DNA from 2 places in the Nocardioides sp. NPDC023903 genome. Region 1 is predicted to be linked to the other one. Evidence: predicted binding sites of a transcription regulator. Region 1 holds the regulator's gene; the other holds the start of a gene.
The links. Region 1 encodes LexA, which represses DNA repair genes until DNA is damaged. Its sites were predicted from a motif close to TCGAACANNTGTTCGA; they were not measured.
Positions count from the first base shown of each region.

Region 2: the regulator LexA is predicted to act here: its motif matches at 9,627-9,642, upstream of AB0F44_RS13185 (SAV_6107 family HEPN domain-containing protein).

Region 1 covers NZ_JBEZZS010000016.1:68,008-82,498, reverse strand. Annotated here, with positions in the region: gene AB0F44_RS17660 (hypothetical protein) at 1-394, opposite strand, end outside; gene AB0F44_RS17655 (metal-sensitive transcriptional regulator) at 498-758, opposite strand; gene AB0F44_RS17650 (carboxymuconolactone decarboxylase family protein) at 895-1,284, shown strand; gene AB0F44_RS17645 (hypothetical protein) at 1,319-1,489, shown strand; gene AB0F44_RS17640 (hypothetical protein) at 1,668-2,576, shown strand; gene AB0F44_RS17635 (HIT domain-containing protein) at 2,628-2,978, opposite strand; gene AB0F44_RS17630 (PIG-L family deacetylase) at 3,002-3,400, shown strand; gene AB0F44_RS17625 (hypothetical protein) at 3,382-3,801, shown strand; gene AB0F44_RS17620 (vitamin B12-dependent ribonucleotide reductase) at 3,861-6,776, opposite strand; gene nrdR (transcriptional regulator NrdR) at 6,941-7,441, opposite strand; gene AB0F44_RS17610 (hypothetical protein) at 7,840-8,748, shown strand; gene AB0F44_RS17605 (LysM peptidoglycan-binding domain-containing protein) at 8,862-9,239, opposite strand; gene lexA (transcriptional repressor LexA) at 9,422-10,189, shown strand; gene AB0F44_RS17595 (alkaline phosphatase D family protein) at 10,287-11,957, shown strand; gene AB0F44_RS17590 (MXAN_6640 family putative metalloprotease) at 12,044-13,600, shown strand; gene AB0F44_RS17585 (ATP-dependent DNA helicase) at 13,682-14,491, opposite strand, start outside.
Region 2 covers NZ_JBEZZS010000010.1:72,568-87,058, forward strand. Annotated here, with positions in the region: gene rsmH (16S rRNA (cytosine(1402)-N(4))-methyltransferase RsmH) at 1-987, opposite strand, end outside; gene mraZ (division/cell wall cluster transcriptional repressor MraZ) at 1,238-1,651, opposite strand; gene AB0F44_RS13155 (MoxR family ATPase) at 1,881-2,858, shown strand; gene AB0F44_RS13160 (DUF58 domain-containing protein) at 2,888-4,183, shown strand; gene AB0F44_RS13165 (DUF3488 and transglutaminase-like domain-containing protein) at 4,183-6,471, shown strand; gene AB0F44_RS13170 (DUF3040 domain-containing protein) at 6,482-6,850, opposite strand; gene dinB (DNA polymerase IV) at 6,996-8,201, opposite strand; gene AB0F44_RS13180 (methyltransferase domain-containing protein) at 8,319-9,044, opposite strand; gene AB0F44_RS13185 (SAV_6107 family HEPN domain-containing protein) at 9,094-9,555, opposite strand; gene AB0F44_RS13190 (hypothetical protein) at 9,726-10,319, opposite strand; gene AB0F44_RS13195 (DUF4126 domain-containing protein) at 10,464-11,099, shown strand; gene AB0F44_RS13200 (NAD(P)/FAD-dependent oxidoreductase) at 11,096-12,421, shown strand; gene metF (methylenetetrahydrofolate reductase [NAD(P)H]) at 12,429-13,319, opposite strand; gene AB0F44_RS13210 (polyprenyl synthetase family protein) at 13,354-14,439, shown strand; gene AB0F44_RS13215 (anti-sigma factor) at 14,470-14,491, opposite strand, start outside.

The DNA of each region.
Region 1 (14,491 bases):
CGCGTCCGGGGTCAGGGCCACCACGGACGTCCAGCGCGACACGGATCGCCTTCGACATCCGCCACTGGTTGCGCGCATGGGTCCCCTGCATCGCCTGCGCGACGATCCATCGCGAATGCGCCCACCTCGGCATGAGCGCCTCGAGCAACCGCAGCTGTTCGAGCCGCTCGAGGCGCGACGGATGCCAGAACTGCTCCTTGTCGAGCTGGTCGCTGGTCGTATGGATGATCTCCAGGGCCGACCTCACGTCGCCGCGGGCCTCGGCATCGTTCACCGCGAACATCGCCGGCCAATAGGGACTGTCGACGACCTTCTCGGCGAACGACCGTCGCCGCGGATCGCCTGGCCTCTTGGGCAGGACGGGCCTCTTCTGGTGCTTCTTGCGTTTGGGCATGGCACCAGAAGACCGCGGATCCGTACGTCTCGCCAGCGCCTATCAGCGGCCTGTGGATAACCCTGTCCCGGAGCTCGCCTGTGGACAGTGATCGGCCCGCCGATCAGGCAAGAGCAAGGAAGAGCTTCTCCATCTTCTTGGTGTCGACACTGTCGCGACCGCCCTCGGCGAGGCACTTCTCCAGCCCGGTGGCGACCAGCGCATAGCCGCCTCGGCTGACCGCTTTGTTGACCGCCGCGAGCTGGGTGAGCGCGTCTTCGCACTCCGAGCCCTCCTCGAGCATCCGGATCACCGAGGCGAGGTGTCCGTTGGCCCGCTTGAGTCGCGTGATGACGGCCTTGATCTCGTCAGGCTCGAGCTGCATCGGCGTCCTTCTCTTTCCAGTGAGTGTCTCCAGCCTGCCGGGAAAGCGCTGGCGTCCTGGGGATTCTATAACCCCCCAGGGGGTTATGCTACCGTCGCCGACGTAACCCCCGGGGGGGTTACGGAAAGGAGTCACCATGACCACCACGACTGACCACACCTCACCCCACGGCAAGAGCGTCCTGCGAGACCTGGGGCCGCTCCACCAGGAGCTACGCCGCGCCATCCCCGACGTCTACAAAGGCTGGGGCGGACTCTCCAAGGCGGCCTTCGCCGACGGCGCGCTCGACCGCAAGACCAAAGAACTGATCGCCTTCGCGATCGGCGTCGTCGAGGGCTGCGACGGCTGCATCGCCTCCCACGGCCAAGCCGCCGCACGCGCCGGCGCGAGCCCCCAGGAAGCAGCCGAGGCCATCGGCGTCACCTTCCTCATGCACGGCGGTCCCGCCACCATCCACGGCGCACGAGCCTTCGACGCATTCTGCGAGTTCGTCGACGCCCTCGACGCCGGCGAACCTCCCGCCTGACCCCGACCAGATCCACAGAGGCAGGAACCGAACCATGTGTCGCCCCGTCCGCTGCAAGAAGTGCAAGAAGACCACCTGGACCGGCTGCGGCCGCCACGTCTCCGACATCAAGGCCTCCGTACCCACCGGCCAGTGGTGCCCCGGCCACTCCGCCGACCCAAAGGACCCCAACGGCACCTTGCTGAGCCGCATCCTCGGCCGCTGACCACTCGGCATCGTCAGAGCACACGAAACTGTCGGAGGCGGCACCTATCGTTCCGAGCAACGCTCATCGCGGCCAGGAAAGGTGCAGACGTGACGGCTCTTGCAGATCTCGAACTCTCTGCCCGCGATCTGGCGGCGCGGCGAGCCTGGGCCGAGCGTGAGCTGGGGCTACAGCCGGCGTGGCCAGCCGGGCCCAGCTCACCTTCGGCGGATACACGCCGAACGACATCCGCCGCGCGATCAGACGCCGCGAGATGCAGTTGGTCCATCGCGGCGTCTACGTCACTCACACCGGCCCGCTCACCTGGCGTCAGCGCGCTTGGGCGGCGGTGCTCTACGCCGAGCCCGCCGCCCTGTGCGGTCCGACCGTCCTCGAACCGCTCCTCACGGGCGACGCCGACGGCCCCATCCACGTCGCCATCGACCACAGCCGCCGTCTCGACCCACCCTCGGGCGTTATCGTCCACCGCGTGGTCGGAATGGCCCGCCAGATGTTCGCCGGCCAGCGCCCGCCCCGCCTCAAGCTGGAGGACAACGCCCTCCTCCAAGCCCGCGAGGCGACCTCTGAGATCGAGGTCATCGGCCTGCTCACCGACATCATCGGCCGCCGTGGAGTGACGACCGAGGCTGTACGCACAGCCCTGAAGCGCCACCCGCGACTTCCCCGTCGCGGCTTCATCACTGGCCTGCTCGCCGACGTGGAGGCGGGCACCTGCTCGGTTCTCGAACACGGCTACCTCGCCCACGTCGAACGCGCCCACGGGCTCCCGACAGGCACTCGCCAGAGCGAAAGATCGACGCCGAAGGGCAAGGAGTTCCGCGACGTCGAATACGAGGCGTACGGCCTCGTCGTCGAGCTCGATGGCCGGCTCAACCCCGAGTCCTGGAGAGCTCAGGGCCGCGACGCCGACCGCGACCTCGACGATCTCGCCCTCGGCGGCAGGCTCACCGCCCGCGTCCGCTGGCCCCAGGTGTTCGAGACCCAATGCCGCACCGCCGCCAGAGTCACACAACTGCTGCACCAGCAAGGCTGGACGGAAGTCCCGAACAGGTGCGGAGACGAGTGCACCTTGGAGATCTGGATGTGACGTGGGAGTCCCGATGTCACTGAGTGACACCGGGACTCCCACGTCACCAGGTCAGCCTCGGCGCCCGCCGCTGTGGACGTGCACGTGCAGGTGCTTGGAGTCTTGGTACGCACCTAGATTCGTGAGCACCGCCGCGGCGCCGTGCTCGAGCTCCACGTCTCTGGCCACTGCTTGGACGACACCGAGCAGCTCACGTACATCGGTCTCATCCTCGTCGCTCACGGTCGTGAGCGACGCGATATGTCGTTTGGGCACCACCACGATGTGAACCGCCCAGAACGGCCGCGTGTGGTGGAACGCCAGCACCCTGGCGCTGTCGTGCACAACGTCGAGACGGTCGGGATGGGGAATGGCGACTTCACAGTAGAAGTCGTCTCCGTCGTACGAGACACCGCTTGTCATCCAGAGACCATAGGCTGGCAAGCGTGTTCGGCGACATGGCGCGTGCGGTCGTGCTCGTCGTCCATGCCCATCCTGACGACGAGGTCTTCGCGACGGGCGCCGCGACCATCGCTGCTCACGACGCCGGCGCGACCGTCCACCTGCGACTCTTCACAGGCGGCGAAGGACGCGCCAGCGGGCTCACCGAGGCAGAACTGGCTGCGTCACGACAGCGCAAGGAGATGCAGCTCAGCAAGTCGATCCATCAGTTGGGCATCGACGACTGGGCTTATCTGAGCGAAGCGGGACGCTGGACGGACACTCCCCACGCGCTCGACCAGACGATCGCTCAAGCACCGGTCGACGCACTGGGCGCGAGCGTAGCCAAGGGATCGCGACATTGCGCCCGGACGTACTCCTCACCGTGGGATCCGACGGTCTGACCGGCCACCCGGATCACGTCGCCTGCCATCGCGCCGTTCAGCACGCTCTCGACATCTCCGGACACGTCCCGCGTGTCGCCCTCGGCGCCGTCCTCGATCGACACGCGGTCCGGGAGGCCCACGAGCGGGCAACCTCCGTACTTCGACACGAGGTCGGTTCTGGTCGCGTGACCGGCGTCGATCTCGGCCCGAAAGTCGTCACCGTCACTGGGCCGCCTGGCGCTGAGGAGCGCCGCCGTCGAGCGCTGGATGCGTACGTTCCTGGCCTCGGCACCGCGGAGCCGGAGACTCTCTCCCGCCATCGGGTGGGCGCTGGTGACTCCGTGCTGCTCAGATTCGTACTCGACTCCTCGGGATGGAACCGCGACCAGTTCGTCGAGCTGCGCTCCCACGCTCCATGAACGAGTCCGGTCCCGCACCCTTCCTCGGGTGCGGGACCGGACTCATTCAGCCTTCAGGCTCAGCTGCAACCAGAGGTCGAGCCGCAGCCCTCGCAGACGTAGCAGGAGCCGGCGGGGCGCATCTTGGTGCCGCAGGTGAAGCAGAGCGGGCTGTCGATGGCCATGCCGCTGATCGACTCGAGCAGCTCGGCGGTGGTGTGGGCGGTGGCCTTGGGCGCCTCCTCGACGACCTCGGCCTCCTCCTCGACCTCGGCCTCGACCGGCTCGGCGACAGGAGCAGCCTTGCGCTCCGGAGCCGGCTTCTGGACGAGCTCGGCGGCGGTGGTGCCGTTGCCGAGCTGCTCGTAGGAGCCGGTCTCGAGGTAGCGCTGGCGCTCGTCGGCGGAGTAGATGCCGAGAGCAGAGCGGTCCTCGAAGGACATGTAGTCCAGCGCCAGGCGGCGGAAGACGTAGTCCATGAGCGACTGCGCCATGCGTACGTCCGGGTCGTCGGTCAGACCGGCGGGCTCGAACTTCAGGTTGGTGAACTTGGAGACGTAGGTCTCCAGGGGCACGCCGTACTGAAGGCCGACGGAGACCGCGATGGAGAAGGCGTCCATGACACCGGCCAGGGTCGAGCCCTGCTTGCCGAGCTTGAGGAAGACCTCACCGAGCTCGCCGTCGGCGTGGGCACCGGAGGTCATGTAGCCCTCGGCGCCACCGACGGTGAAGGAGGTGGTGCGCGAGACGCGGGACTTCGGCAGGCGCTTGCGGGTCGGCGCGTAGACGATCTTCTCGATGATCTTCTCGACGATCTCCGGCTCGACCTCAGCCTCGGCGGCGACAGCAGCCGTGGCCATGCCCTGGTCCTTCTTGGCGCCCTCCGACTTTCCGTCGGCCAGCGGCTGGCCGACCTTGCAGTTGTCGCGGTAGATCGCGGTGGCCTTCAGGCCGAGCTTCCAGGACTCCATGTAGACCTGCTCGATCTCCTCGACCGTCGCGGTCTCGGGCAGGTTGACGGTCTTGGAGATCGCACCGGAGAGGAACGGCTGGGTCGCCGCCATCATGCGTACGTGGCCCATCGGCTGCAGCGCACGCTTGCCCATCGCGGTGTCGAAGACCTCGTAGTGCTCCTGGCGCAGGCCGGGGGCGTCGATGACGTGGCCGTGCTCGGCGATGAAGGCGACGATCGCCTCGATCTGCTCGGGCTGGTAGCCCATCTTCTTCAGCGCCCGCGGGATCACCTGGTTGACGATCTGCATCGAGCCGCCACCGACGAGCTTCTTGAACTTGACCAGCGAGAAGTCGGGCTCGATGCCGGTGGTGTCGCAGTCCATCATGAAGCCGATGGTGCCGGTCGGCGCGAGCAGCGAGGCCTGGGCGTTGCGGAAGCCGTTGACCTTGCCGATCTCGACGACGTCGTTCCACACGCGGGTCGCCGCGTCGATGATGTTGCGGTCGACCGGGTTGATCGAGCGGACCGCGTCGTTGGCGGCCTGGTGCTTGCGCATGACCCGCTGGTGGGCCTCGGCGTTGCGGGCGTAACCGGCGTACGGACCGACGACACCGGCCAGCTCGGCCGAGCGCTTGTAGCCGGCACCGGTCATCAGCGAGGTGATGGCGGCGGCCATCGTGCGGCCACCCTCGCTGTCGTAGCCCAGACCCATCGCCATCAGCAGCGCGCCGAGGTTGGCGTACCCGATGCCGAGCTGGCGGTAGTCACGGGTGGTCTCGCCGATCGCCTCGGTCGGGAAGTCGGCGAAGCAGATGGAGATGTCCATCGCGGTGAAGACGACCTCGCAGGCCTGCTGGAAGCGCACGGCGTCGAAGGTGTCGTCGTCCTTGAGGAACTTCAGCAGGTTCAGCGACGCCAGGTTGCAGGAGGAGTTGTCCAGCGACATGTACTCCGAGCACGGGTTGGAACCGGTGATCCGGCCCGTCTCCGGGTTGGTGTGCCAGTCGTTGATCGTGTCGTCGTACTGCAGACCCGGGTCGGCACACTCCCACGCGGCGATCGAGATCTTCCGGAACAGCTCGCGGGCGTCGATCTCCTCGATGACCTCACCGGTCGTACGCGCCCGGAGGCCGAACTTCTTGCCCTCCTCGACAGCACGCATGAACTCGTCGGAGACGCGCACGGAGTTGTTGGCGTTCTGGTACTGCACGGACGAGATGTCCTTGCCGCCCAGGTCCATGTCGAAGCCGGCGTCGCGCAGCGCGCGGATCTTGTCCTCCTCGCGCGCCTTGGTCTCGACGAACTCCTCGATGTCGGGGTGGTCGACGTCGAGCACGACCATCTTCGCCGCGCGGCGGGTGGCGCCACCGGACTTGATGGTGCCCGCGGACGCGTCGGCGCCGCGCATGAAGGAGACCGGGCCGGAGGCGGTGCCGCCGGAGGACTTCAGCAGCTCCTTGGAGGAGCGGATGCGGGAGAGGTTGAGACCGGCACCGGAGCCGCCCTTGAAGATCAGGCCCTCCTCCTTGTACCAGTTCAGGATCGAGTCCATGGAGTCGTCGACCGAGAGGATGAAACAGGCCGAGACCTGCTGGGGGGACTCGGTGCCGACGTTGAACCAGACCGGCGAGTTGAACGCGAAGTGCTGGTTGACCAGCAGCCAGGTGAGCTCGCGACCGAAGAGGTCGGCGTCAGCGTCGGTGGCGAAGTAGTCGTTCTCCTTGCCGGAGGCGACGTAGGTGTTCACGACCCGGTCGATCAGCTGCTTCAGGCTCTGCTCGCGCTTCTCGGTGCCGATGGCGCCGCGGAAGTACTTGGTCGTCACGATCGTCGAGGCGTTGATCGACCAGAAGTCGGGGAACTCGACTCCGGTCTGCTCGAAGACGGTCTCGCCGGTCTTCCAGTTCTTCTGGACGACGTCGCGCCGCTCCCAGGTGATCTCGTCGTAAGGGTGGACGCCCTCGGTGCTGAAGATCCGCTCGATCTTCAGCCCGGCGCCCGTCTTCGACGATGCCTGTGCCTCTGCTGCCGTGTCTGTCATTTCGTTCCCCCTGTTGTCATCGATCGCTGTGCCGTACTGCTGGTCGGTGCTGATGGTGGAGTCCTTGCTCTGTTCTAACTGGTTTCGCTGGCTGTGCCGTTGATTGGCCCGGACAGGTCGCTTCCCCACGGCCTGCCCGGGCCGGTCTATGTGTCCCGTGGGACCTAGTCGGAGCCCACTGGGGCCTCGACCGGATGTTCTGCCTCGAAGTCCTGGACTTCCCGTTCCGTACGCAGCATCTGGATCTCACGCTCGAAGTCCTCCACCGACCCGAAGGCCCGGTAGACGCTCGCGAAGCGCAGGTAGGCCACCTCGTCGAGCTCGCGCAGCGGCGCGAGGATCGCCAGCCCCACCTCGTTGCTGGGAACCTCGGCCAGCCCCTGGCTGCGGAGCGCCTGCTCGACCTCCTGGCCGAGGCAGGCGAGCTGGTCCTCGGTGACCGGCCGGCCCTTGCATGCCTTGCGTACGCCGTGCACCGCCTTGTCGCGGCTGAACGGCTCCGCTGCGCCGGAGCGCTTGGCCACCATCAACTGCATCTGCTCGACGGTCGTGAACCGCTTCCCACATTCCTGGCAGACCCGGCGGCGCCGGATCTGGCCACCGTCCTCGGCCACGCGGGAGTCGAGCACCTTGGTGTCGCTGTGTCGGCAGAACGGACAGTGCACGGTCGAGCCCCTCTCGTGAGACCTGTGGATCCAGGCCGTCTCATTGGCGGCCCGAGCCTGTGGAACCTGTGGATATGAGCGTGAGCCCCTGTGGAACAACACCCTCATCGCTGTGGGCCATCCGCCCGTTCATGTGAACTAGATGTGGATAACTACAGCCGTGTAACTACTAGATGTAGTGGTAACCGTACGCCCGCCCCCACGACGATGCAAGCGAGGGTCGGGTTTACCCGCGTGTCCGGCGTGTCGCCGGTCAAACACCGAAAGATTCCGGTTCGAGGGCGCCGGACTGGCCCTGATGCGTAAGAATGACCCCCGTGACAAACATCTCCGGAGGAAATCGCGTCGGGTCGCGGAGAGGCACGCGCCCCAGAAGCGGTCCCCGGCCACCTTTCATCTTGCCTGCGATCGCGACACTGGCCTTCCTCGTCATCTGGGGAGTGCTCGTGTGGGTCGCCGTCGGTTTCGGGGCCGACGCACGGGGAGGCGATTCCGGCGCCTGGGCGAAGCTCGCCATCGCGGCGGTCGTTGCAGTCGCCTGCCTCTTCCTGACCTTCACCTTCGCCGGAAAGGCCTGGCGGGCCTTCTCCGGCTCCCCCACCCCGCCAACCGACGACTACGCCGGAAGCCACTCCAACGCCTACGTCGAGGAGACGGACTACACAGACCCGGCCTACTCCGACCAGGCCTACCCTGAGCAGGCCTACCCGGAGCAGGACTACTACGGCACCGGCTCCTACGGCTACGACGACACCGGCTACGGCCGGCACAGCTCCGACACCGGAAGCCAGCCGCCCTACGGCGACACCGGGAACCGCTCGGCCTACCCCGACACCGGCTCCCAGTCGCCCTACGGCTACCCCGGCAGCGACCAGAGCTACGGCAACACCGGCAGTCGCGCCGCGTACGGCGCGTCGGCCTACCAGCCGCCGACCAGCCCACCGCCCACTCCGGCGCCCTACTACTCCAGCCCGCCGACACCGACGTCGACGCCGCAGAGCACCCCTGGGTACGGCTCGCAGGGATACAGCACGGACAGCTACCCCACCCAGCAGGCCGGCTCGCCGCAGTATCAGTCCGGTGCCTACCAGGCTCCGACCAGCTACGGCCAGACCGGCTCGCGGGCTCGGCTGACCCAGGATCCCGCCGCGACCCAGGCGATGCCCACCCAGCGCCAGCCCCAGGACCCGCCGGTCCAGCCGGTCCAGCCGGTCCAGCCGGACGACGAGTGGCCGCCGCGGCACAGCACGCGCAACAAGCAGTGGCCGCCGGCCGAGCCGGACAGCCCCTATCGCGGGCGCCACTGACCTGAGACAGCGAGAGTGCTGCAGACGCTTCCCATCGCCTGCAGCACTCTCACTCTTTTCCCCGGTAGCCGGCTGCCAGGGTCGAAGGAGCAGCCGGACATCTGTGCGGCGCCTTACGGCGCGGTCGGAACGATCAGCGTCTGTCCGGACATGAGCATCGAGGACTCGAGACTGTTGAGCTCCTTGATCCTCTGCTCCATCTCCCGAATCGAGGAGTCGGTGCCGGCGACGGCCTTCGAGGAGATGTCCCAGAGCGTGTCGCCATCGCCGACGACCATCGTGTGGGCGGAGGAGGCGGGGCTTTTGTCCGCACCGTTCTCCACCGCGAACGCCACCTTCGCTCCGATCAGCGCGATCCCGAAGAGCACGACGAGCGCGAACGCGAACACGACGACTCGTCCGCGACGGGTGAGCCGCACGGTCGAGCGACGCTCCTCCCGCACCGGACGGGGCGGCTCGGCTACGGGCAGCACATAGACGGTTGCACTCATCTCACGGCCTCCTGGTCACAAGTCTCTCGATCAGGTGTTCGATCGAGCACATGTTCGAAGGTAGATCACGTGTTCGAACAACGCAAGTAGCGACCCCAAGAATTTTCGAACGCCGACACGCACCTCCCAAGAGGTCGAACAAATGTTTGATGTCGTGGTGCTAGAGGGACTAATGTGATGACATGACCACGCAGAAGACAGGCACCGGATCAGGCGGTTCGAAGAAGAGCCGCGTCCGCGAGCTGCCCGACGGGCCGCCGGACGCGACCGGGCTCACGCCGCGTCAGCAGCGCATCCTCGCTCACCTGCGCGACAGCATCGAGCAGCGCGGCTACCCGCCCAGCATGCGCGAGATCGGCGCCGCGGTCGGGCTGACCAGCACCAGCAGCGTCGCGCACCAGCTCCGCGCGCTGGAGCAGCGTGGTCTGATCCGCAAGGACCCGAAGCGACCGCGCGCTCTCGAGGTCTTCCTCCCGGAGGTGATGGCCCACCGCAAGGCCATGTCCGGCGAGGAGCCCGAGTCGACGATCACCGCCGAGGCCGACATCAACCCCAACCCCGCCGCTGCCATGGTCCCCCTGGTCGGGCGGATCGCGGCCGGTGGACCGATCCTGGCCGAGGAGACCTCGAGCCAGCAGAGCATCGAGGACGTCTTCCCGCTGCCCAAGCAGCTGGTCGGCAACGGCGACCTCTTCCTGCTCTCGGTCTCCGGTGACTCGATGGTCGACGTGGCCATCTGCGACGGCGACTTCGTGGTCGTGCGCCAGCAGCCGACCGCTGAGAACGGCGAGATCGTGGCCGCGCTGATCGACGGCGAGGCCACGGTCAAGACGCTCTCCCGCAAGGACGGCAAGGTCTGGCTGCTGCCGCAGAACGCTGCGTACGAGCCGATCGACGGCACCCACGCGTCGATCCTCGGCAAGGTGACGGCGGTCCTGCGCAGCCTCTGAGTCCTGCGCCACACCTCCCGGAACCAGTCCGGGAACACTGCGTGAAATCCAGCCGCCGGCCCATGACAGGGCCGGCGGCTGCGTCGTTCCATACAGCGTGACCCAGACGCAGATCGACCGCCGCACCCTCATCGCCGCCGGGCTGGCGACCGCCGCAGGAGCCGGAGCCATCGTTCTCCCCGAGCCCGCCGAGGCCGCAGGCGGCACGCTCAACCACTTCCAGCACGGCGTCGCCTCCGGTGATCCGCTCCCGGACCGCGTGGTCATCTGGACCCGGGTCACGCCGACCGCGGACGCGACTCCCGGGTCCGGGCAGGGCGAGGAGGTCCTGGTCCGCTGGGAGGTCTCGCCCACCGCGGACTTCAGCCGCGTCACCGCGAAGGGATCCCACCAGACGGGTCCTGACCGCGACCACACCGTGAAGCTCGACGTCACCGGCCTGGCGCCGGAGAGCTGGTACTTCTACCGCTTCACCTACAACGGCCAGACCAGCCGCGTCGGCCGCACCCGGACCGCTCCGGCCGCCGACGCGGCCCCGGAGAACGTACGTTTCGGGGTGGTCTCCTGCTCGAACCTGCAGGCCGGCTGGTTCGCGTCCTACCGCCACCTGGCCGCCCGCGACGACCTGCACGCGATCCTCCACCTGGGCGACTACCTCTACGAGTACGCCCCCGGCGAGTACGGCTACGGCATGGCCAACGAGGACGTCCGGCGGCACGAGCCGGCCCACGAGATGCACACGCTGGCCGACTACCGGATCCGGCACGCGCAGTACAAGCGCGACGTCGACCTCTCCGCCGCCCACGCCCGGCTGCCCTGGATCGTCACCTGGGACGACCACGAGTCGGCCAACGACGCCTGGCTGCTGGGCGCCGAGAACAACGAGCCCGGTGAGTACGACTGGATCGACCGCAAGACCAACGCCAACCAGGCCTACGACGAGTGGATGCCGCTGCGCGTCGACGGCACTGCCACCGTGGAGATCGACGACCACCTCCACGACAGCATCTACCGGCGCCTGCGCTTCGGCAACCTGCTCGAGCTGAGCATGCTCGACCTGCGCTCCTACCGCTCCCAGCAGGTAGCCCGCACCGACCTCGCCGGCGTCGACGACCCCGACCGCACGATCACCGGCGACGAGCAGCTGGCCTGGCTCAAGGACGGTCTGCTCACCGACGCCCAGTGGAAGATCGTCGGCAACCCGGTGATGATCAGCCCGGTCACCTTCGGCGCGCTCCCCAAGAGCCTGATCAGCCCGGTCAACGACGTCACCGGCCTCCTGCCCGACAACGGCATCGCCTACAACGTCGACCAGTGGGACGGCTACACCGCCGACCGCACCGAGCTCTTCGAGCACATCCGCAACAACGCGATCACCGACACCGTCTTCGTCACGGGCGACATCCACTCAGCGTGGGCCTGCGACCTGCCGTACGACTCCGCCGTCTACCCGCTCGGCAAGACCGCCGGGGTCGAGTTCGTGGCCACCTCGGTGACCTCGAACAACCTCAAGGACATCCTCGGCGCGCCACGCCGCACGGTCAGCCTGACGGTCGAGAACATCATCCGGACCGCCAACCGCCACGTCCGCTACCTCAACTTCGACGACCACGGCTACTCCGTCCTCGACGTGACCCGCAACCGCGCCCAGATGGACTGGTACGTCATCGGCGAGCGCAAGGACTCCAACACCACGGCCACCTGGGCCAGGTCGTACGCCACGGCAACCGGAAGCAACAGGCTCCATCACGTCACGCAGCCCGTCTAGACCACGTCCTAGGCCGTGTCCCCCGGACACAGCCGCCCTCTGCGCTTAGACTGCGCAGGTCTGCCTTCCCGAACGTCTGGTATCTCATGCGAAACATTGCCCGCCGGATCACCCGCAAACAACGCTCCCTCGTCTTGATCGCAGGCATGGTCGTCGCGACGTTCGTCGCCACCATGCCCGCAACCGGGTCGACGCCGGCGACCTCGGTGAGGACCGGTGGTGACACCAGCGCCGAGCAGCCGGTGACGGAGGAGGCGGCCCGGGAAGCGCTCGCGGCGGCCAAGAAGGTCAAGCGCAACCAGTCGGTACGCGGTGCCCGCCAGGTCGTGCCCGGGCGGCACGTCGCCGGCCGGCCCGACGCGACCATCGCGCTGACCGACCTGTGGAACGCCAAGGACGCCCTGGACGGCTCCAACAAGGCGGCCGCCCGTGAGCTGCTCGCCCGCCCGCGCACCGCGACCCAGACCTGCAGCGACGTGGTCTGCGTTCACTACACGCCGGGCAAGGGCGGCGACGCCGCCTCGACGACGTACGCGAACCAGGTCCGCGACGTGGTCACGAAGGTCCACAACCTCTACGTGCAGGCGGGCTACCGCAAGCCCGCGGCCGACAAGGCGGTCACCCCGGGCAAGGTCGACATCTACCTGGAGAACCTCTACGACGAGGGCTACTACGGCTACTGCGCGCCCGAGACGAAGGTCTCCAAGACGGCCGCGACGGCCTACTGCGTCATGGACAACGACTACGCCACCAGCGAGTACGGCACGGTCAACACGCCCACCGAGAACCTCCGGGTGACCGCCGCTCACGAATACTTCCACGCGGTCCAGTTCGCCTACGACGCCGGCGAGGACCGCTGGATGATGGAGTCCACCGCGACCTGGGTCGAGGACGAGGTCTACGACAGCATCAACGACAACCGGCAGTACCTCGGCTACGGCCAGCTCGAGGACCAGCGCAAGCCGCTGGACAACTCCAACGCGTCCAACCTCGGCATCTACGGCAACTGGATCTTCTTCCGCTATCTCTCCGAGCGCTTCGCCAAGGAGCGCGGGACGCTGCCGGAGGTCGTCCTCTCGATCTGGAACCGAGCGCCGTCGACCTACTCCACCACCGCCGTCCGGCAGGCGCTCGCCGCCCGCGGCACCACGTTGAAGCTGCAGTACACCCGCTTCGCCGCCGCCAACCTAGCCCCCTCGAAGAGCTACAGCGAGGGCGGCGCCTACTACGCGCCGGTCTACGACGGCCGCACCGCGCTGCCCGCCAAGCACCAGACCGTCGACGGCCAGTTCACCCTCAAGCACCTGACGTACGCCTCCCAGCGCCTTGTCCCGAAGAACGTCGGCAAGGGCTGGAAGCTGCGGGTCAAGGTCGACGTGGCCCGGCCCAACGCCAACGGCGCCGTGGTCAGCGTCTTCCGCACCGACGGCACCCGAGGCGTCTTCTACCTCAAGCCCAACAGCAAGGGCATCGCCACCAAGACCATCGAGGGCTTCTCCTCCAAGCGGATTGGCAAGGTCGAGGTGACCTTCGCCAACGCGAGCAGCAACTTCAACTGCGGCCAGGGCACCGCGTTCTCGTGCCACGGCATCGCGACCCCCGACAAGGCCACCCACCGCTGGTGGGCGAAGACCTACCGCTGACCCAAAACCACGCCGAGTCGGCTCGTTGTAACGAGCCGACTCGGCGTGCATTTCGGTCAGAACGCGCCGACTCGGCTTGGGTCAGGCGGAGGCCATCTCCGAGAGCCGCTTGAGGGCCTTGCGTACGACATCGGGGTCGGTCGTGGCCCACATCGGCGGCAGGCTGGCCTTGAGGAATCCGCCGTAGCGGGCGGTGGCCAGGCGGGCGTCCAGCACGGCCACGACGCCGCGGTCGGTGGTGGTGCGGATCAGTCGACCTGCCCCCTGCGCGAGCAGCAGCGCCGCATGGGTGGCGGCGACCTGCATGAACCCGTTGCCGCCGGCCTTGTCGGCCGCCTGCTGCCGGGCCGACATCAGCGGGTCGTCAGGTCGCGGGAACGGGATCCGGTCGATGATCACGAGCTGGCAGGTGTCGCCGGGGACGTCGAGGCCCTGCCACAGCGACAGCGTGCCGAAGAGCACCGTGTGGGGGTCGGCGACGAACTGCGCGGCGAGCTCGGGCAGCTGCGCGTCGCCCTGGGCCAACGTGGTCAGGTGAGGCAGCTTCTGGCGCACGACCTCGGCGGCGGCTTCGGCGGCACGCCGGGACGAGAAGAGCCCGAGCGTACGTCCGTCGGCGGCGTCGACCAGGTCGACGATCTCGTCGAGGGTCTTGGCGCCCATGCCGTCGCGGCCGGGAGGAGGCAGGTGGCGGGCGACGTAGAGGATTCCCTGCTTGCCGTAGTCGAACGGGCTGCCGACGTCGAGCCCGATCCACGGCAGTACGTCATCGGTACGCTGCGCCCCGACGCCCACCTCGGTGCGCTCCTCCGCCTTGAGCCCGAGGGATCCGGCCACGGGGCCGAAGTCGCCGCCGAGCTTGAGGGTCGCCGAGGCGAAGACGACGGTCTT
Region 2 (14,491 bases), on a different contig from region 1:
TCCAGGGTTCGACTTGGGAAGGTTGGTTCGGGGCTTGGTGCGCTCCACCGCGCGCAGTCGCACCGAAGCGGCGCGCGGGTTCTCCTCGATCTCTGCTTCGTTGGCCTGCTCGGCACCACGGGTGAGCAGGCGGAACGATGGCTCGGCCTCGGGCGGCACGATCGGCATGTCGGGAGGTACGTCCAGCTTCGTCGCCTCGGCGAAGGCCCGCTTGGTGAGCCGGTCCTCGAGCGAGTGGTAGGACTCGACCACCACCCGGCCACCGAGACCGACGGCCTCGAGCGAGTCCGGCAGTGCCGTACGCAGCGCCCCGAGCTCGTCGTTGACCTCCATCCGCAGCGCTTGGAAGGTGCGCTTGGCCGGATGTCCGCCGGTGCGACGGGCAGGTGCGGGGATCTCCGCGTAGAGGAGCTCCACCAGGGGCCCGCTCGTCGTGAACGGCACCGTCTCGCGACGCTTGACGATGGCGTAGGCGATCTTCTTGGCGAACTTCTCCTCGCCGTAGTCCCGCAGGATCCGGGTCAGGTCGCCCGCGGAGTAGTTGTTGAGGACGTCCGCCGCGGTCTGACCCCGGGTGGCGTCCATCCGCATGTCGAGCGGTGCGTCCTCCGCGTAGGCGAAGCCGCGCTCGCGCTGGTCGAGCTGCATCGAGGAGACGCCGAGGTCGAAGAGCACCGCTTGGACCTCGTTCAGGCCCTGCCCGGCGACGACGTCGAGGATCTCGTCGTAGACCGCGTGGACCCCTGTCCACCGGTCGCCGAAGCGGGCCAGCCGCTCCCCCGCGATGCCGAGGGCGTAGGTGTCACGGTCGATGCCGATCACCCGTGATCCAGGGATCCGCTCGAGGACGGCCTCGGTGTGACCGCCGTGACCGGTCGTGCAGTCGACCAGGACCCCACCATCGGTGAGCGCCGGCGCGAGCAGGTCGACGATGCGGTCGAGCATCACCGGCACGTGCTTCTGGTTCGTCACCGCCTCGACCCCCATCGCACGGCTTCATCTGGTGTGTGTTCCGCCCGTCTCGTTGATAGAGCCACGGGCTGACAACGCCACGGATCCGCAGAGCCAGGTCTCATGCCCGCTCCGTCACCACCAAGTGCCGTCCGGAGCCGGGGAAGGTGCCCCGGATGGCTGGATGAGTGGAGCGGGACTGAGACCTCGTCCTGCGGATCCGCTGTTGACTTGTTTGCTTCTCGATCAGCTCTGCTGCTTGTCGCTTTGTCGATCTGTCCCTTTATCAGTCCGTCGACTCGTCGAGGTCTGCGAACTTGGCCTGTGCACCCGCGGAGTACTCCGCCCACTTGGCCGGGTCCCAGATCTCGATCCGATCCATCACACCGATCACGACCACGTCCTTGACGATCCCGGCGTAGTCGCGCAGGAGCGGCGGAATGCCGATCCGGCCCTGCTTGTCGGGTGTCGTCTGCTCGGCCCCCGCAAAGAGGACACGGGCGTAGTCACGTGCGTCCCGAGAGGTGAGCGGCGTCTGCTGGGCCCGCTGCGCCTCCTGCATGAAGACATCCTCAGGCCACACCACGAGGCAGTTCTCCTGACCTTGCGTCACGACAACCCCCTCCGCCAGTCGATCTCGGAACTTTGCGGGGAGGAAGATCCGGCCCTTCTCGTCGAGCTTCGGCGTGTACGTGCCCATGAAGAACATGTGCTCGCCCCCGCGGTCAGCTCAACGTGGATCGTTCCTCCACTTTGCCCCACCGTACCCCACAATCCCCCACTTTCAAACCACCTTCCTCCCCCACGAGGCGTTTTCACACCACACCCCGCTCCCCGGTTGTTGTCACAGTCGGGTGAATGACGCAGACGCTCGTAGGCGCTACCCCGTACGGTGTTCCCATACGCTGGGTGAGTCGGAAGGACGCGACGTGACGACGCCGTTGGAGGCCTCATCGAATGGGGCAGAGATCGAGACATTGGTGCGGGTCGCGGGCCGCATTCGCGACAGCATCGAGAAGGTGATCGAAGGAAAGACCGACGTCGTCGACTCCACGCTGACCGTGCTGCTCGCCGAGGGACACCTCCTGATCGAGGACGTGCCCGGGGTCGGCAAGACCCAGCTCGCGAAGGCGCTTGCGCGCTCGATCGACTGCTCGGTGCGCCGCATCCAGTTCACGCCCGACCTGCTCCCGAGCGATGTCACCGGGGTGTCGATCTTCAACCAGAACACCCGGGAGTTCGAGTTCCGCCCGGGTGGCATCTTCGCCAACATCGTGGTCGGCGACGAGATCAACCGTGCCTCCCCCAAGACCCAGTCGGCGCTGCTGGAGTGCATGGAGGAGCATCAGGTCACCGTCGACAACGTGACCTACCAGCTGGACTCGCCGTTCATGGTGATTGCGACCCAGAACCCGATCGAGATGGAGGGGACGTACGCCCTCCCCGAGGCGCAGCGCGACCGCTTCATGGCGCGGGTCTCGGTCGGCTATCCGCCGGTCGCCTCCGAGATCGCGATGCTGGCCAGCCACAGCGCGTCCAACCCGCTCGACGACCTGGACCCGGTCACCGACGCCGTGGAGATCCGCAAGCTCGTCGGCGTCGTCAACCAGATCTACGTCTCCGAGGCGGTCCGCCGCTACACCGTGGCCCTGACCGCGGCCACCCGCACCAACAACGAGCTCGCCCTGGGCGCCTCGCCGCGGGCGAGCCTCCACCTGCTGCGGGCCGCCAAGGCTCACGCCGCTCTGCACGGACGCGAGTTCGTCCTCCCCGATGACGTACGCAGGCTGACCGGTCCGGTCCTTGCCCACCGTCTCCTCCCCAGCGCCTCCGCGGCGATGCACGGCCGGTCGGTCACCGACATCCTCGAGGCCGTCGTGTCCACCGTGCACGTGCCACAGACCTGACCCTCGGGCCGACTTCAAGGAGGGGCGCGATGCGTGAGGCACTGTCCGGACTGACCGTCCGGGGCCGGGCTTTCCTGGCCGCCGGGATCACCGCCATCGTCTGCGGGATCCTGCTGGACCAGTCCACGCTGTCTCGGATCGGGATGCTGCTGGTCGCGCTGCCGCTGGTCACCGCGGTGGTCGCCGCCTGGGGCCGCTACCGGCTCGCGCTCGTCCGCCACATCGAGCCGCACCTGACCGAGGCCGGCCAGCCCGCCAGGGTCGAGCTCACCATCGCCAACGAGGGCCGGATCCCCACCGGGACCCTGCTGCTGGAGGAGACGGTGCCCTACGCGCTGGGCGGCCGGCCGCGCTTCGTGGTCGACCGGATCGGCTTCGGGTGGCGCCACAAGCTCGGCTACCAGATCCGCTCCGAGATCCGGGGCCGCTTCGACATCGGCCCGATGCGGGTGACCGTGGCCGACCCGTTCGGCCTGGTCGAGCTCAACCGCGCCTTCCAGTCCACGGTCCCGTTCACGGTCACGCCGAGGGTGGTCCCGTTGCCCTCGACTCCCCTCACCGGCAACGCCACCTCGTCGGGCGACTCCCGGCCGCGGGCGTTCCTCGGTGGCAGCGCCGAGGATGTCACGGTGCGTGAATACCGGCGCGGCGACGAGCTGCGGCGGGTGCACTGGCGCAGCTCGGCCCGCCTCGGCGAGCTGATGGTGCGCCGCGAGGAGCAGCCCTGGCAGGCCCGGGCCACCGTCTTCCTCGACAACCGCCGCTCGGTCCACCGCGGCCAGGGCGCCGGCTCCTCCTTCGAGCACGCCGTCGTGGTCGCCGCCTCGGTCGCGGTGCACCTGGTGGAGGCCGGCTACTCCGTGCGGCTGGTGACCTCCGGCGGCCACACCCCCGGCGTCGCCGGCGGCAGCGGTGAGCTCAACGCCGGCTGGCACGACCGCGAGGGTCAGGCCGACGCGGCCGCCCTGCTGGAGGCGCTCGCCGTGGTCGAGACCGTCCAGCACCACCGCATCGACGCCTCCTGGATCGGCGAGGCCGGACAGGGCGGAGTCACCGTGGCGGTGCTCGGCTCGCTGGACGAGGAGGACGCCGGCGTACTTCGCCGGGTGCGTCACCACACCGGGTCCGCACTCGCCTTCTCGCTCGCCGTCGACGGCTGGAGCGCGGTGCACCTGGCGCCCGAGCAACGACGGCCCAGCGGCGTACCTCTGCTCATCCAGAACGGCTGGAAGGCGGTCGAGCTCGGGGTCGGTGACTCGGTGGCCACGCGCTGGCGCGAGCTCGGCACCCGGGGCGCGGCAGCGGGAGCCGGGGCATCGCGATGATGACCTCACGCGACACCCGCGGCGTCGTGCCCGCCATGGCGGTGCCACTGACCTGCTTCCTGACCGTGCTGTTCGCGCTGTCGTCTTGGGGCTCGTTCACGAGCACCCGGTTCCCCTATCTCGGCCCGATCCTGGTTGCCGGCCTGCTCGTGGTCGGCACCGGCATCTCCGCGCGGCTGCTGCGCGTGCACGGCTCGGTCGTGGTCCTGCTGCAGGTGCTGCTCGGCACGATCGCGACCAGCCTCCTGGTCGTGCAGCACCCCTTCCCGGTCACCGGCGGCGGCCGGGCACGGGTCACGGCCGAGATGACCGAGGCGTACGTCGCGTTCAACCCGTTCGACCTGCCGATGTCGGGGGCGGAGGTGGCGCCGTACCTCATCCCGGGCGGTGTCGCGGCGGTGCTGCTGGCCGACATCCTGGCGGTCTCGCTGCGGCGCCCGCCGATGATGGGGCTCGTGGTGCTGGGCGTCTTCACGGTGCCGTTCAGCATCATCGGCGCCGGCGGCTGGGGCGGGGTCTCCTGGGTCGTCTTCGCGCTCACCGCGACCTCGTTCCTGGTGATGCTGCGCCTCGACCGTGCCCAGCAGCTCGGCCGCTGGGGCCGGCGCCTCGACGACGACCTCCCGGTGGCGCCTGCCGCCGGGCCGGCGGTCATCGGCGTCTCCGCGGTCGCGATCGCCCTGCTCGCCCCGGCCTGGCTGCCCAGCCCGAGCGTCTCCCTGCCCGGCCTGGGTCCGGGCGACGGCGACGGGCCGCTGCGAGTGATCAACCCGACCGTCGGGCTCTACGACGACCTGCGCCGGCAGAGCGACCAGGTGATGGTGTCGGTGACTCCCGTCTACGGCGACACCGAGACTCCCCCGTCCTATCTACGCGTCGGGGCCCTGACCAAGTTCACCGGCACGGAGTGGACCTCGGGCAACCGCGACGTGCCCTCCGACAACAGCGGCGTGGCCACCTTCGAGCCGCCGATGTCCGACCCGACCCTGCTCGGCGATCCGACGACCTATCAGCTGAAGGCCAGCGCGAAGTTCCAGTCGACCTGGCTCCCGATCTTCGCCCATCCCCTCGAGGTCACCGCGAGGGGGCCGTGGCGCTATGACGAGGACACCCTCGACTTCATGTCCACCGAGGGCAGGGACCAGACCGTGGCCGGGACGAGGTGGCGGATGACCGCCGCCCCCGTCGAGCCGACCCAGGAGCGCCTTCTCGCCGCCGGGGACCCCGGCGTCGGCGCCCCACCGGGCATGACCGACCTGCCGCTGCTCCCCGACGAGATCGAGCAGATTGCCCTGGAGCGGACCGCCGGCCAGGACCGGCCGTTCGCCCAGGCGGTCGCTCTGCAGAACTGGTTCCGGCACAGCGGCGAGTTCACCTACAGCCTGGAGCGTGACGTCGGCACCGACAGCGCGGCCCTGCTGGACTTCCTGACCGACAACAAGGTCGGCTACTGCCAGCAGTACGCCACGGCCATGGCCGTGCTCGCTCGCGAGCTCGGCATCCCGGCGCGGGTCGCCTTCGGCTTCCTGGGCGGCGACCGGGACGAGGACGGCGTGTGGCAGTTCCGCGGCCGCGACCTGCACGCCTGGCCCGAGCTGTGGTTCGAGGACATCGGCTGGATCCGCTTCGAGCCCACGCCGGCGGCCGCCGACACCAGCGAGCCCGGCTACACCACGGGTGCGCTGGGCAATGCCAGCAACGAGCCGGAGGCCCCTCTTCCCAGCGCCGGCACGAGCGTCGCGCCGGTGCCCAACCGACCGCAGCGCGAGGAGCCCGACACGGCGGAGGTGGCCGATACCGGCACCGAGGAGTCCAACGCCGGCGCCGTCTGGACCGGTCTGGGGATCGGGGCTCTGGTCGGCCTGATCGCGCTCGCGGCGCCGGCCGTGATCCGGCGCCGGCGGCGTACGACGCGGCTCGCGGGTGATGCCGAGGCCGGCTGGACCGAGCTGGGTGACACCGCGATCGACCTGGGTCTCCCTTGGTCCGGCACCCGCTCACCGCGGGAGGAGGCCACCAGCCTGGCTCCGCATCTGCAGGGTCGCGAGCCGATGCTCGCTCTGCAGCGGATCGTCGCCGCCGTCGAGCGCAACCGCTACGCGGAGCATCGCGACACCGTGGCGGTCGGGGACGACGTACGCCTGGTCTCGGCCACGCTCAGGGAGAACGCCGATCGGCGTGCCCGTCGCCGGGCACGCCTGTGGCCGGCGTCGGTCTTCCGCCGTCCGCCGGCACCAGCGACCGACGGACCGGTTACCCGGTCCGAGCGGGAGCTGATCTCCTCTTAGAGGTCGTTTCTTAGAGGTCGTTGTCGCGGCGGCGCTGCTTCCAGCGCTCGCTGGCCCGGTCGAGGAACGAGGTGCGGGGCGTGTGGTCCCCATCGTCCTCCTCGACCGCGGCAGCACCACGAAGAGCGGTGAGCAGCACGGAGGTCGAGGCCAGCATCACCAGGAAGCCGACCACCCCGACGATCCACATCCGTGAGATCACACCGGTCATCAGCAACGCGACTCCACCGGCGAGCACGATGCCCGCGAGGACCGCGTGTCGACGTTGGGCACGGCGCAAAGCCGTGCCTCGGAGGGCGGAGGCGAACTTCGGGTCCTCCGCCGAGAGCGCGCGCTCCATCTGCTCAAGCAGGCGAAGCTCCTCTTCCGAGAGTGGCACCGTACCTCCCATGTCCTGTTGGGGCATCTCCAAGTCTAGGCTGGCCACCCTGAAGGCGGTAGTGAGCCCAGAAAATTCTTGTCCCTTGACGTTCTGCCACATGGCACAACCACGACCGATTGTGTCAAGCGAGGTGGCAGGTGCGTCAACCCCGCCCCTGATCCAGCAGGCTCGCGCGGCGTACGAGGCTCGATCCGAAGCGTTCGGCGACCTGATCGATGGCGCGGTCGGCCTCGGACCAGCCCCGTTCCCGCTCGCCGAGCACCAGCTGCCGGTCGGTGCCTTCCCTGGTGACCAGGTGCTCGACCCGGACCCCGACCAGGCGCAGGGCCCGGCCCCGGAGGTTGAGCTCGTCGTAGAGGCTGACAGCGGTGGCGTGCACCTCCTGGGTGACGTCGGTGGGATCGGGCAGCGTGCGGGAGCGCGAGATGGTCTTGAAGTCGGTGAACCGGACGGTCAGTGCGATGGTGCGGCCGACTGTGCCGGCCCGCCGCATCCTGCGCGTGACGCGGGCGGAGAGGCGCAGCAGCTCGCGGACGATGTCCTCGCGGTCGCTGAGGTCGTGACCGAAGGTCTCCTGGGCTCCGGTGGACCGGTCGGGCAGGTCGGGGCCCAGCCGCCCGGTCAGCTCGCGCCGGTCGGTGCCGGTGGCCAGCCGGTGCAGGTGGCCGCCGAGGCGTGGACCGAGGATCTGGTGAAGGGTCGGCACCGGGGTGCGCGCGATGTCGCCCACCGTCTCGAAGCCGAGCCGCCGCAGCCGGGTCCGGGTGCTCGGGCCGACGCCGTAGAGCTCTCCGACGTCGAGCGGGTGGAGGAAGCCGGGGATCTCCTCCGGCCGGACGACCACGACGCCGTCGGGCTTCGCCTTGCGGCTGCCGACCTTGGCCACGCTCGGGGTCGGCGCGACGCCGACCGAGCAGGTGATGCTCAGCTCCTCGGCGATCTGGCGGCGGATCCGCTGGGCGATCTGTTCGGGGCTCCCGAAGAGCCTGGTCGCTCCCCGTACGTCGAGGAACGCCTCGTCGACGCTGACCACCTCCACCAGCGGGGTGGCGCGGCGGAAGATCTCGCGGACCTGGTGGGAGACCTCGGCGACCTCACCGAAGTCGAGCCGGACCGAGACGAGCTGGGGGCACAGCCGTCTCGCCATCGACCCCGGCATCGCGGCCTTCACGCCGTAGGCCCGCGCCGGATAGTTGGCGCAGGTCACCACGCCACGGGCATGTCCCCCGACCACCACCGGCTGGTCCCACAGCTCGGGCTGGTGCCTGATCGCCACGGACACGAAAAAGGCGTCCATGTCGACATGGAGGATCGGGGTGACCTCCGGAGCGCCAGCGGAGGAGGTCACCCCGATCCTCCGAGGACGCGGACAAGCGCTGACTCGGCGCAAATGTCACGCCGGAGCGCTAGCGGAGGCGGGACCTTTGCGCCGCGTCGGCGCCAACCGGCGAAGCGAAGCGAGCCGTCAGCGAAGCGAAGCGAGCAAATGCAGCTGCGAAGCCAGCGGCAGATAATCCGGGCGCGTCGACGCCGCCTGCTCCAGATCGACCAGCGCGTTGGTCGCACCGGGATCGACATCGAGCAGCGACCCAGGAACATGATCCACGAACACACGTACGCCACGAACATCCGAGACCGCGAAGCCGGCAGCCTCGAGCAGCCCGGTGACCTCGTCGAGGGCGAAGCGGCGACCGGAGCGCCCCTGCGAAGTGGTGTCGTCGAGGAGCTCTGCGGCCTGTGCGAAGTGGCCGGCGAGAGCGCGGGAGAGGACGGCGGCGGTGCGCTGGGCGACCAGCAGGCTGAGCGTGCCGCCGGGACGGAGCACCTCGCGGATCCCTGCCAGCGCCGCCGCGGGATCGGGGACGACCTCGAGGACACCGTGACAGAGCACCACGTCGGCACCGCTCGGGTCGGCGACGTCGGAGAGTGCGGCGAGGTCACCCTGGCGCGCGTCGACGGAGACGCCGGCCTCGCGGGCCCGGCGGTCGAGCGCGGCCAGCGCGTCGGGGCTGGGGTCGACGACGGTGACCCGGTGGCCGAGCCCGGCGATGCGTACGGCTGAGGTGCCGGTGCCGCCGCCGATGTCGAGGACGTCGAGCGGGCCGGAGGCCAGGACCGGGTCGAGCGCGTCCCAGACGGCGACGGTCCGGGCGCCTGCCCGACGACTGGTGGAAGCGGAGCCAGCTGACATGGGGCCAAGCGTAGGCCCTGCCTCCCACCCTGCGTACGCCACACCTGGATCAGCCCACGAGGCGGTCGTGCGGGAGCCGGGTGGCCGGAGAGGTGTGGGCCATCAGCCCGAGGGACTCCTCGACGACGGCGAGGAACCGGTCGGCGTCACGCACCTGGTCGTCGGCCTCCTCCGCGGTGACCGCCCGGATCGAGCCGGCCTCAGCGGCGGCGCGCTTGGCGGCGCCGGCGGCGAAGTAGTCGGCCCACTCGGAGAGCTCGGGCGCGACCTTCTTGAGACGGACCCAGGCGTTCCACGGACGACGGCGGCCGGCACGGCTCGCGGCCTCGACGGGGTCGGTGCGGGCGGCGATCAGCGCCGCCGCGGCCTGGAGGGCGGCGACATGAGCGATGGCGTACCTGCTCGGCACGTCGTCGGCCACGATCGCCTCCGCGAGGGACTCGGTGGCGCGGAAGAGGTAGCTGTGTGTCGTCGCCGGCAGCAGATGCATCGGGTCGTCCTTCTCGCTCACGGTCGACCCCGCAGTGGACGGCTCCGGCGGGCGTCGGGGGTCGAGGACGACGCCCGCCAGAGCCTGGTTGTTCGAACATCTGTTCGAACACGAGATCAAACTACACCCCGCCACCGACAGTCACAAGGACGAATCGGGGACGGGGCGTGTCGAGGGGTGCTGCGGGTCGCTCAGTCGTCGGCGACGGCGCCGCGGATGAGGTGCGGCGGGTGGATGTAGCGGGTGTTGGCTGGCAGCCACATGACCACCAGCAGCCCCGCGGCGATGACGATCGCGATCGCGGTGAGCACGCTGATGATCACCGGCGGGCCGGTCAGGATGCCGCCGACGCTGGCCACCGCGGAGATGAAGACCAGGAACGTGATCACGATGCGGGCCCACTCGAAGCCGTTGCGGAGGAAGACCGCGAGCACACCGAGCATGCCGGCCATCACGCCGAACAGGGTGATGGCGGGGGCGATGAACGCCGGCGCGCTGACCCGGTTGTCGGTGGGCGGGTTGATGAGGGCCTCGAGCCCCTCGGTCTCCAGGATGCGCTTGGCCGAGGAGTTGCCCTCCGCCCACGCGCGCACCAACTCGTCGGAGGTCAGCACCATCACCACGACCACGACGGCGCTGAACGCGATCAGACCGACGATCAGGCGAATCGCCCACGTCATCTCCCGCGGCACGGGCTCGGCAGCGAGGGCCGCCACCTCGACAGTGGCCTCCAGGTCCTCGTTCACGACCACACCTTCGTTCTCGTCGGGTGTCGTCATGGTCATCCGGTCTCCTTGCGACGTGGGGGTGAACTCTGCGTTGATCAGCCCATTCTGCCGCACGGGGCACAACGGAGGTAAATACGGGATCGCGTGCGCTTGGTCTCGGGCCGGGTCCGAACTGTCGGTGGCGTAGGCCAAGATGTCTCCATGGAATCTCTAGCGCTGACCTTCTCCAGCGGGTGGGCCAGTGGCATCAACGCCTACCTGGTCGTGCTGGTGCTCGGCGTCGTGCAGCGTACGACCGGGGCCGAGGAGATCCCTGACGTGCTCGGCACCTGGCCGGTGCTGGCGGCCGCGGGGGTGATGTTCGCGATCGAGTTCGTCGCCGACAAGATCCCCTACATCGACTCGACCTGGGACTCGATCTCCACGTTCATCCGGCCCACGATCGGCGCCGTGATCGGTGTCCTGCTCGCCGGCGAGGCCGACTCGCTCAACGCGGCTGTCGCCGGCGTCGTGGGCGGCACCTCGGCGCTGATGTCCCATCTGGTCAAGGCCAGCGAGCGGTTGGCGGTCAACACCTCCCCCGAGCCGGTCTCCAACTCGGTGGTCAGCCTGGCCGAGGACGGCCTGGTCCTCGGCGTGGTCTGGTTCGCGACCGAGCATCCGCTGGCCGCCGCCGGCATCGCCGCGGTCCTGCTGGCGACCGGGCTGGTGCTGGTGTACTTCATCATCCGCACCGTTCGCGGGGGCTGGCGCAGGCTCACCCGCCGCGGAAGACGGGGCGCCCCGCCGCCGGACGAGCCCTCCGACGGCACCACCAAGCCCTACCCCGTCCAGTGACCAGCGTCGTCGTCCTCGGGGGCGGGTACGCCGGGATGGCCAGCGCCGCGAGGCTGGCCAAGCTCGGCCACTCGGTGACCCTTCTCGAGGCCTCCGGTCAGCTCGGCGGCGCTCTGGTGCCGGTGCGCGAGGAGGGGTTCACCTGGGACGCCTCGGCGACCTCGACGCTGCTGCCCGCGGTCATGCGCGACCTGTTCCGCAAGTCCGGTCGGCCCGCGGAGCGTGAGCTCGAGCTGGTGCCGATGGACGTCATCCGCGAGCACCGGTTCGCCGACAAGACCTCGGTCTCGATCCCCGGCGGCACCCGCGGCGCCCAGTTGGCGGCCTTCGACGAGCTCGGCCCTGGCATGGGCCAGCGATGGACCGATTACGTCGCCCGGTTCAGCGAGGACTGGGAGGTGCTGCGCCAGCACTACTTCGAGGTGCCGTGGGAGCCCTCGGCGCTGCCCTCCGCCGTCGCGGAACGGTTCCGGTCCCGCGAGACCCTCCACAAGCGGCTGCGCAAGACGTTCAAGGACGAGCGGCTCCGGCTGGTCGCGGCGCACCCGTTCGTCGCCGCGGGGCAGGAGCTGCGTGACGTACCTGCCTGGGCCGGGCTGACCGCCTATCTCGAGCAGCGGTTCGGCGCCTGGCGGGTCGAGGGCGGGATGGGGGTGGTGGCCGAGGTGCTCGCCGCCCGGATGGCCACCCGCCGGGTCTCGGTTCAGACCGCGACCCGGGTGGAGGACATCGTCGTACGCGAAGGGCGGGCGGTCGCGGTCAGCACCACCGCCGGAGAGATCGATCTCGGCGCCGACGGAGCGGTCGTCCTCGCCTTCGACCCGCGCTCGCTGCCGGCCCTGCGGCCGTTCGTGGAGCGCACGTTGCCGGCGATCCCGCCGATGACGTTCCATCTCGGGCTCTCCTCGCTGCCCGAGCATCTGGTCGATCTGCCCGACGAACTGGTGCTCCACGGCGAGCCCACTCTTGTCGTACGCACCCGCGGGCTCGCCCCCGAGGGGCAGCACGCCTGGACGATCCACTCCTACGGCAAGCTGATGGAGGACGTCCTGCTGGCGCTGGCGCGCCACAAGATCGATGTGCGCGAGCACGTCGTGCACCGTGTCGACCTGGGCGCCGCCGAGCTCGTACGCCGCTGGCGCGGGTCACCGCTGGGCGTGAAGTGGTCGGGGCGCGGCACGGTGTTCCAGCGTCTCGGGCCGCGCACCCCTCTCCCGAACGTGTACGCCGCCGGCGCCCACGCCACGCCCGGCTCCGGGCTGCCGTTCGCCGGGCTGTCGTCCGCGCTGGTCGCGCAGTCGATCGGGCCTGCCGAGAAATGAGCGCGGTCTAGACCGTGACGTTGAGCTTGGCGAAGATCTCCAGCGTCGCCTTGGAGCGGTTGAGCGTGTAGAAGTGCAGCCCGGGCGCGCCTCCGTCGAGGAGCTCCTGGCACAGCTCGGCGGCCACCGCGATGCCCTCGGCACGGATGTCGGCGGGCTCGGGACCGGCGGCGCTGAGGCGCTCCACGATCTCCTCGGGGACCTCGGCGCCGATCAGCTCGCTCTGGCGGCGGATGGCGGCGAGGTTCAGGATCGGCATGATCCCCGGCAGGATCGGGATGTCGACGCCGCGAGCTCGGACCCGGTCGACGAGGCCGAAGTAGTCGGCCGCACGGAAGAACATCTGGGTGACCGCGAACTCCGCGCCGGCCTTCGCCTTGGCGACCAGCACGTCGGCGTCGGCCTCGAGCGACTCGGCACTCGGGTGGCCCTCCGGGAAGGCGGCGACTCCGATGCGGAAGTCGCCGCGCTCCCGGGCGAGCTTCACCACGTCGATCGCGTAGTCGAGACCGCCCGGCGTCGGGGTCCACTCGGCGCGCGGTCCCTCGGCGGGGTCGCCGCGCAGCGCCATCACGTGCTCGACGCCCTTCGCCGCATAGGCGTCCAGGATCCCCGCGACCTCGTCGCGGGTGTGGCCGACGCAGGTCAGGTGGGCGACCGGCAGCAGCTCGGTCTCCGCGGCGATCCGGCCGGTGATGGCGACCGTCTTGTCACGGGTCGAGCCGCCGGCACCGTAGGTGACGCTCACGAAGGTGGGGCGGTAGGGCTCCAGCGCGCGCACGGCGTTCCAGAGCTGCTCCTCGCCGGCCTCGTCCTTCGGCGGGAAGAACTCGAAGGAGAACGAGCGCTCGCCTTGGTTGATCAGCTCCGCGAGGGAGCGTCCACGTCCAGTCACCATCGGGCCATCCTAGGCAGTGCCCTAGGCTCGGAGAGTGAATGAAACGTGGGACGCCGATGAATTCCGCAGTCGCGTCCAGGGGGCACTGGACACCTTTCTCGAGACACAGTCCCAGCGGCTGGTTCCGCTCGGTGACGAGGTCGAACCGCTGCTGCGCCGGGCCCGCGAGTCGATGTCCGGAGGCAAGCGGCTGCGCGCCGCGTTCTGCTACTGGGGCTTCCACGCGGTCCGCCCCGCCCCCTCGCCGGCCGAGGAGGAGTCGCTCGTACGCGCCGCCGCGGCGCTCGAGCTGCTCCAGGCCTCGGCGCTCGTCCACGACGACGTCATCGACGACTCCGACACCCGGCGCGGAGCGCCCTCCGCGCACCGCGCCTTCGAGGCCGACCATGCCGCCGCGGGCTGGCCGGGCCGGTCCCGTGCCTACGGTGATGCCGCGGCCGTGCTCCTCGGAGACCTGCTGCTGACCTGGTCGGACGAGCTGCTGCGTACCTCTGGGTTCGGGGACTCCGAGACCTCCGCCGCCCTGTCGGTCTTCGACCACACCCGCACCGAGGTGATCGCCGGGCAGTTCCTCGACATCACCGTCCAGGCGCGCGGCGCGGCGGACGTCGAAGCGGCGATGAAGGTGGTGCGCTACAAGGCGGCCAAGTACTCCGTCGAGCGCCCCCTCCACGTCGGCGCCGCCCTGGCCGGAGCCTCCCCGGAGCAGATCGAGGCCCTTTCGGCCTACGGCCTCCCCGTCGGCGAGGCCTTCCAGCTCCGCGACGACCTCCTCGGCGTCTTCGGCGACCCCTCGGTCACCGGCAAGCCCGCCGGCGACGACCTCGTCGAGGGCAAGCGCACCGTCCTGGTCGCCCTCGCCCTGAAGGCATCACCGCCCGCCGACGCCGACCTCCTGGACCGCTCCCTCGGCCAGCCGCTCACGGAGGACCAGGTCGCGGAGCTACGTACGATCATCGCCTCCTCCGGCGCGGAGCAGCAGGTCGAGAAGACCATCACCGAGCTCGCCGACCAGGGCCTCACCGCCCTCGACGACGCCAAGTCGTCAGGAGTCCTCGACGCGAACGCCGCAGAGGTCCTGCGCGCCCTCGCCACCGCCGCCACCCAGCGCACGGTCTAGCCGAGACGTCACCCCGGGCGGCCGAAGCGTCTAGAGCGAGGTGGCGGGCATC